2 regions of the Cohnella candida genome follow, and region 1 is predicted to be linked to the other one. Evidence: a T-box and tRNA genes for the amino acid it is inferred to sense, from the RefSeq annotation. Region 1 holds a T-box; the other holds one or more tRNA genes.
The links. The T-box of region 1 lies ahead of tyrS (tyrosine--tRNA ligase). A T-box ahead of a tRNA ligase gene usually reads a tRNA of that ligase, here a tRNA-Tyr.
Positions count from the first base shown of each region.

Region 2: it encodes a tRNA-Tyr, which carries the amino acid that the T-box ahead of tyrS (tyrosine--tRNA ligase) is inferred to sense. The anticodon was not compared.

Region 1 covers NZ_CP033433.1:953,710-957,088, reverse strand. The annotation lists gene EAV92_RS04385 (response regulator) at 1-140, shown strand, start outside; gene tyrS (tyrosine--tRNA ligase) at 183-1,475, opposite strand; T-box leader at 1,534-1,767, opposite strand; gene EAV92_RS04375 (penicillin-binding protein 1A) at 1,900-3,379, shown strand, end outside.
Region 2 covers NZ_CP033433.1:219,542-222,920, reverse strand. The annotation lists gene EAV92_RS01040 (MFS transporter) at 1-737, shown strand, start outside; gene EAV92_RS01035 (hypothetical protein) at 790-1,014, opposite strand; tRNA gene EAV92_RS01030 (tRNA-Leu) at 1,158-1,243, opposite strand; tRNA gene EAV92_RS01025 (tRNA-Arg) at 1,251-1,327, opposite strand; tRNA gene EAV92_RS01020 (tRNA-Cys) at 1,342-1,415, opposite strand; tRNA gene EAV92_RS01015 (tRNA-Gly) at 1,426-1,500, opposite strand; tRNA gene EAV92_RS01010 (tRNA-Gln) at 1,508-1,582, opposite strand; tRNA gene EAV92_RS01005 (tRNA-His) at 1,599-1,674, opposite strand; tRNA gene EAV92_RS01000 (tRNA-Trp) at 1,691-1,764, opposite strand; tRNA gene EAV92_RS00995 (tRNA-Tyr) at 1,804-1,888, opposite strand; tRNA gene EAV92_RS00990 (tRNA-Thr) at 1,904-1,979, opposite strand; tRNA gene EAV92_RS00985 (tRNA-Phe) at 1,997-2,072, opposite strand; tRNA gene EAV92_RS00980 (tRNA-Asp) at 2,119-2,195, opposite strand; tRNA gene EAV92_RS00975 (tRNA-Met) at 2,219-2,295, opposite strand; tRNA gene EAV92_RS00970 (tRNA-Glu) at 2,392-2,466, opposite strand; tRNA gene EAV92_RS00965 (tRNA-Ser) at 2,496-2,588, opposite strand; tRNA gene EAV92_RS00960 (tRNA-Asn) at 2,592-2,667, opposite strand; rRNA gene rrf (5S ribosomal RNA) at 2,681-2,797, opposite strand; rRNA gene EAV92_RS00950 (23S ribosomal RNA) at 2,947-3,379, opposite strand, start outside.

The DNA.
Region 1 (3,379 bases):
ACCCGCAGTTCAAAATCTCGCGCGTGGCCGAAATGGTCGGCTTCCAGGACGAAAAATATTTCAGCAAAGTCTTCAAGAAGTGGACCGGGTGCTCGCCCGGCGAATTCCGGAAAAACGCCAAAACGCCGCCTTCTCCTTAGGGAGACAGGCGGCGTTCGTGCGCTCGCGCCGAACGAGGGCGATCAGGCGAACGTGATGCCGGCGTAATTCTTTTTGCCCCGGCGAAGGACGGCGTACTTGCCGAACAACCGTTGATCGGCGCCGATCACGGTGTCGATGCCGGATTGTTTGACGCCGTTCACGTAGACGGCCCCGCTCTCGATGTCCTGACGCGCTTGCCTTTTGGAAGGCGCCAAGCCGCACGCGACGAGCAGATCGATCAGCGGCACGTCTCCCTCTTGCTCGATCTTCGCGCTCGCCATGTCCTTCATCGCCTCGACCAATTCGTCTTCACCGAGGTTCGACACATCCCCAGAGAACAGGGATACCGTCACTTTCTCCGCCGTTTCCACGGCTTCTTGGCCATGGACGAGCCGCGTCACTTCCCGGGCCAGCGTCTTCTGGGCGACGCGTTGTTCCGGATTCGCCTTCAGCTCTTCCTCCAGCGCCTCGATTTCCTCGCGGGACAGGAAGGTGAAGTATTTCAAGAACTTCACGACGTCCGCGTCGTCGGTGTTGATCCAGAACTGGTAGAACTGGTAAGCGGTCGTTTTGTTCCGGTCGAGCCATACGGCGCCCGACTCCGATTTGCCGAACTTTTTGCCGTCACTTTTGGTGACGAGCGGCATCGTCATGCCGTAAGCGTCGCCTTCTCCGCCCATTTTGCCGATCAGGTCCAAGCCGGCGGTAATGTTGCCCCACTGATCGCTGCCCCCGATTTGCAAGGAGCAGCCGTGATCGGCATGCAGCTTGTGGAAATCGTACGCCTGCAGGATCATGTAGCTGAATTCCGTAAAGGAGATGCCCTGCGACATTCTCGAGTCGACGGAGTCTTTGGCCAGCATGTAGTTGACCGTGAAGTTTTTGCCGACGTCCCGCAGGAACGTGATCAGGTCGAGCTCCGCAAGCCAATCGTAGTTGCTGACCAGCTTCGCCGCGTTCGGCTCGGCGTCGAAATCGAGGAACCGGGACAGCTGGCGTTTCAGGCTGTCGGTCCAAGCGGCGACGGTTTCCGGTCCGTTCAGCGAACGTTCGGTCGAGCGGCCGCTCGGGTCGCCGATGAGGCCGGTGCCTCCCCCGACGAGCGCGATCGGGACATGGCCGCCGTTCTGGAACCGGCGGAGCGTCAGGATGGGCAGCAAGCTGCCGATATGCAGGCTGTCGGCGGTCGGGTCGAAGCCGCAGTAGAGCACGACGCGCTCGGAGCTCAGTTTTTTGCTCAAGTTGTCGCGGTTCGCGACCTGGTAAACCAATCCCCGGTATTCCAAATCGTCCAGGATATCTTGCGGAGTCACGTTTTTGAGCGTAGTCGACATTCTCATCACCTCATTCGGATTTTGGAACCTTGCTTGAAAATAAAAATGCCCCTGCCGAAGCAGGGGCGAATGATCGCGGTACCACCCTTGTTGAACGCCGGCCGAAAGCGCCGTCCGTTCCACTCGTATCGGATATCGGCCGATTGCCGTCTTCTCCTTCCGCCGTCGGGCGGTTTCGGACGAAGAAGCTCCGGGACGTAATTCGCGTCCGTTCACGTACCGGCTTGCACCGACCGCCGGTTCTCTGGAACGTGGATTCCGAACGCTACTGGTTTCCCATCGTCGCTTGGTTTGCATGTGTTGATACACGTTATATCATGTTCGACTCGACGTGTCAACAACCGCGACGGGCCGACTTTTGGTGGAAGTCAACGATAACCATTATGTGCTATAATTATTTCTGATTGCTTAAGGAGGCCTCATCATGGATCAATCGAAACAACCCGCGCAAAATCCGTCCCCGCCTAGGCGTAAAGGCCAAGGTTTCATCGTCGCGGGCAAAATCGCCGGCTTTACGTTCCTGTGGCTGGTGCTGTTCGGCGTCCTTGCCGGGCTGACTGCCGCCGGCGCGGTCGCAGGCTACGTGGCTTCGCTCGTCAAAGACGATCCCATCCGCAGCCGTCAATTGATCGAGGAGAAAATCAGCGAAAACGCCCAGACCGGTTTCGTATATTTCCGCGACGGCTCGCTCGTCGGCCAGCTTCGCACCGAAGAAGACCGCCGGCCCATTACATACGACGAAATCCCCAAACCGATCCTCGACGCCGTCGTTTCGATCGAGGACAAAAACTTTTTCCAGCACGTCGGCATCGATACGAACGGCCTGCTGCGGGCGGTAAAACAGCAACTGCTGAACGAAAGCGTCCAGACCGGGGGCAGCACGATCACCCAGCAGGTGGCCCGCCGCGTGTTCCTGAGCCTGGACCAGACGCAGAGCCGCAAGGCGAAGGAAATTTTCCTGTCGCTTCGGCTGGAGCGTTTTCTGAGCAAGGAAGAAATCATTACCGCCTACCTCAACAAAATCCCGTACGGCAACGGCTCTTCCGGTTATAACCTGTATGGAATCAAGGCCGCCGCCAAAGGCATTTTCGGAGTCGACGACCTGAATAAGCTGAATATCGCCCAAGCGGCCTACCTGGCCGGCGTTCCACAGCTGCCTTCGCTGTATTCCGCCTTCTCCAGCAAAGGAGAATTCAGGGAAACGAACTTCAAGCGGGCCATGGAACGGCAGAAGCTCGTGCTTCGCCGGATGCTGGAGGAAAACAAAATCACCCAAGCCGAGTACCAGGAAGCGCTCGATTTCGATATTTACGGATCTTTGGCGAAGCCGGTCGAAAAGGCTTACAACACGTATCCTTACTTGATGCTGGAAGTCGAACGCCAAGCTTCGGAGCAGTTCGTGCTCGCGCAAAACCCGAATTTGACGCAGGCGGACCTGAAGAAAAAAGAAAACGCCTCGCTCGTCGAAGATGCGCGCCAGCAGCTGCTGCGCGGCGGCTACAAAATCACCACCACGATCGACAAGAAAATTTACGATCTGATGCACGACATCGCCGAGGATCCGAAAAACTTCTCGCCCGACAACAAGGTGAAGGGCGTCGAGCAGACCGCGGCCGTCATGCTGGACCACAAAACCGGCGCGATACTCGGGATGATCGAAGGACGCGATTTCCATCTGGAGCAGATGAACTTCGCTACCCAGATGACGCGCCAGCCAGGCTCCGCCATGAAGCCGATCGCCGCTTATTTGCCGGCGATCGATAAAGGGCTCATTTCGCCCGCTTCCGTCATCGACGACGCACCGATCATTCTGAACGACCGCGGAAGCTCCAAGCATATTCCGAAAAACGTCAACAACAAATACGCGGGCCTCGTTACCGCGCGATACGCGCTCAACCAATCGC
Region 2 (3,379 bases), 730 kb from region 1:
GCGGCATGCTGCTGTTGATCGCCTTCTACTTATGGGAACGCAAACGCGAGACTCCTTTCGTCCGTTTCGCCCTGTTCCGAAGCGTGAAATACTCCGCCTATATTTTCACGGGTTTCTGGATGAACGCCGGGATCTTCGGCGCGATCTTCCTGCTGACGCTTTTCCTTCAGCAGGGCCAAGGCTATTCGGCTCTTGAAGCCGGCGTCCGCACGATGGCATGGACGGGATGCACGATGATCGCCGCCCCGCTTGCCGGATTCGCCGTTTCCAAATTCGGCAACCGCGCGGTTTTATTGCTGGGCCTGTTGTTTCAAGGCGCCGCGCTGGTCGGATTCGCGGTTCTCATCGCCCGGTTCGGCGTCGACTTCCCCTTCGGTTACCAAGCCCCGTTCATGATGCTTGCCGGCGCCGGCATGGGATTGAGCTTTACGCCGTTGACCCATGGCATCATGTCCTCCGTACCGGAAAACGATTCGGGCGAAGCTAGCGGCATCAGCAACGCGACCCGGGAGCTGGGCGGCGTCTTCGACATCGCGATCGGCGGACTCATCTTCGAATCCGGCAGCGCCATCCGTACGCCCGCCGATTTCGGCGACCACATCATCCCCGCGCTTCTCTCTAGCGCCATTATGATCACACTTGCGCTCATCAGCGTTGTTCTTTTCGCCAGATTCTCCGCGAAGAAAAGGAGCGCTCAGGAGGCCATTCCACCTAAGACTGCGAAACAAATCGGATAACCTGCAGAACAAGAAAACACCCCGCAGCAGCGGGGTGTTTTCTTGTTTTGAATTAACGTAAGATGCGTCCTTCCTTGATCCATTCCATGATCAGCTTGTAAGAAGCGCCGGATTTCTCGCTCGCTTCTTGCACCGTCAGGCCCGGGTTGCTCAGGATGACGTCCTTCACGGCTCTCAGCTTCGCTTCGTGCACCGCGTGGCATTCCGTGCAGTGCTTCGCCTCCCGTCCGTCATGACGGAACATTTTACCGCAGATAATGCAGTTGGATATTTCCATTCCCGATTTTCAGCCTCGCTTTGACAAAAACGCGGTTATCGATTGTCGGATCTTGTAGGAATATTGTATCACACGACAAGTCCTGGCGAAATACAAAAAACCCTGAAGAATCATTTGATTCTTCAGGGCCTCATTGTTGAAGTTGGTGCCGGTGAAGGGACTTGAACCCCCACTCCCTTGCGAGAAACGGATTTTGAGTCCGTCGCGTCTGCCATTCCGCCACACCGGCATATAAGTGGCGCGCCCTAAGAGATTCGAACTCCTGGCCTTCAGATTCGTAGTCTGACGCTCTATCCAGCTGAGCTAAGGGCGCGCGATATGAAATTGTGGAGGCGCCACCCAGACTCGAACTGGGGGTAAAGCTTTTGCAGAGCTCTGCCTTACCACTTGGCTATGGCGCCATAAAATAAATGGAGCGGAAAACGGGATTCGAACCCGCGACCTTCTCGTTGGCAACGAGATGCTCTACCACTGAGCTATTTCCGCGTGTAAATGGCTGGGGCTCTAGGGATCGAACCTAGGAATGACGGAGTCAAAGTCCGTTGCCTTACCGCTTGGCTAAGCCCCAATATGAGGTTAAAAGATGGGGCGATCGATGGGACTTGAACCCACGAATGCCGGAGCCACAATCCGGTGCGTTAACCCCTTCGCCACGACCGCCACGCTATTATGAAATTGGCAGGGGCAGCAGGAATTGAACCCACACTAACGGTTTTGGAGACCGCTGTTCTACCTTTAAACTATGCCCCTAAGGTAATACAAGTATGGGTACCTGGCCCTGGTACTTACTGGTGGAGGCTGATGGATTTGAACCACCGAACCCAGAGGGAGCAGATTTACAGTCTGCCGCGTTTGGCCACTTCGCTAAGCCTCCATGATGGAGTCGCAATGGTGCCGGCGAGAGGACTTGAACCCCCAACCTACTGATTACAAGTCAGTTGCTCTACCAGTTGAGCTACACCGGCATATTTAGAGTGATAAATGGTGGCTCGGGACGGAATCGAACCGCCGACACGAGGATTTTCAGTCCTCTGCTCTACCATCTGAGCTACCGAGCCATGTCTTCGGTTCTTTGTGACTATGCGTTTGGTTAAGTTTGAAGAATGGCGGAGCCGACGGGATTCGAACCCGCGGTCTCCTGCGTGACAGGCAGGCATGTTAGGCCTCTACACCACGGCTCCATGATCGATTCTTCAAAGAAAATTGGTTGCGGGGGCAGGATTTGAACCTGCGGCCTTCGGGTTATGAGCCCGACGAGCTACCGGACTGCTCCACCCCGCGTCGTTGTAAAATCTCCCGTAGAGGCGACGTTCACTATCATAACGCATTTGCCTTACTGTTTGCAACCCTCAATTTCAGATTGCAGTGAGGAGAATTTGGTGACCCGTAGGGGATTCGAACCCCTGTTACCTCCGTGAAAGGGAGGTGTCTTAACCCCTTGACCAACGGGCCTCAGTAACCATGATTGCGGAAGAAATAACTGGCGGAGAGAGAGGGATTCGAACCCTCGAGACGCTTGTGACGCCTACACGATTTCCAATCGTGCTCCTTCGACCAAACTCGGACATCTCTCCATATGGCTCCCCGAACTGGACTCGAACCAGTGACAACACGATTAACAGTCGTGTGCTCTACCAACTGAGCTATCAGGGAATGTGTAAACCCGGCCTGGCAACGTCCTACTCTCCCAGGACCCTTCGGTCCAAGTACCATTGGCGCTGGAGGGCTTAACGGTCGTGTTCGGGATGGGTACGCGTGGAACCCCTCCGCCATTGCCACCAGACCGGGATAGCAGCGAGAAATATCATACCATAATCTCGCTCGCTTGAATACCGGTAATATTTACCGATATTCTTTCAAGGCTTGCGCCCTGAAAACCGGATAGCGAAACGTGAAAGCAGTGCTGAAGAAACAATCACCTGTGTTACTGCGTAGGATAAGCCCTCGACCGATTAGTACCCGTCAGCTGCACGCGTTGCCGCGCTTCCACCCCGGGCCTATCAACCTGGTGTTCTTCCAGGGGTCTTACGAATTGGGAAATCTCATCTTGAGGCGGGCTTCGCGCTTAGATGCTTTCAGCGCTTATCCCTCCCGCACTTGGCTACCCAGCGGTGCTCCTGGCGGAACAACTGGTACACCAGCGGTGCGTCCATCCCGGTCCTCTCGTACTAAGGACAGCCCCTCTCAAATTTCCTACGCCCGCGACAGATAGGGACCGAACTGTCTCACGACGTTCTGAACCCAGCTCGCGTACCGCTTTAATGGGCGAACAGCCCAACCCTTGGGACCTACTTCAGCCCCAGGATGCGATGAGCCGACATCGAGGTGCCAAACCTCCCCGTCGATGTGGACTCTTGGGGGAGAT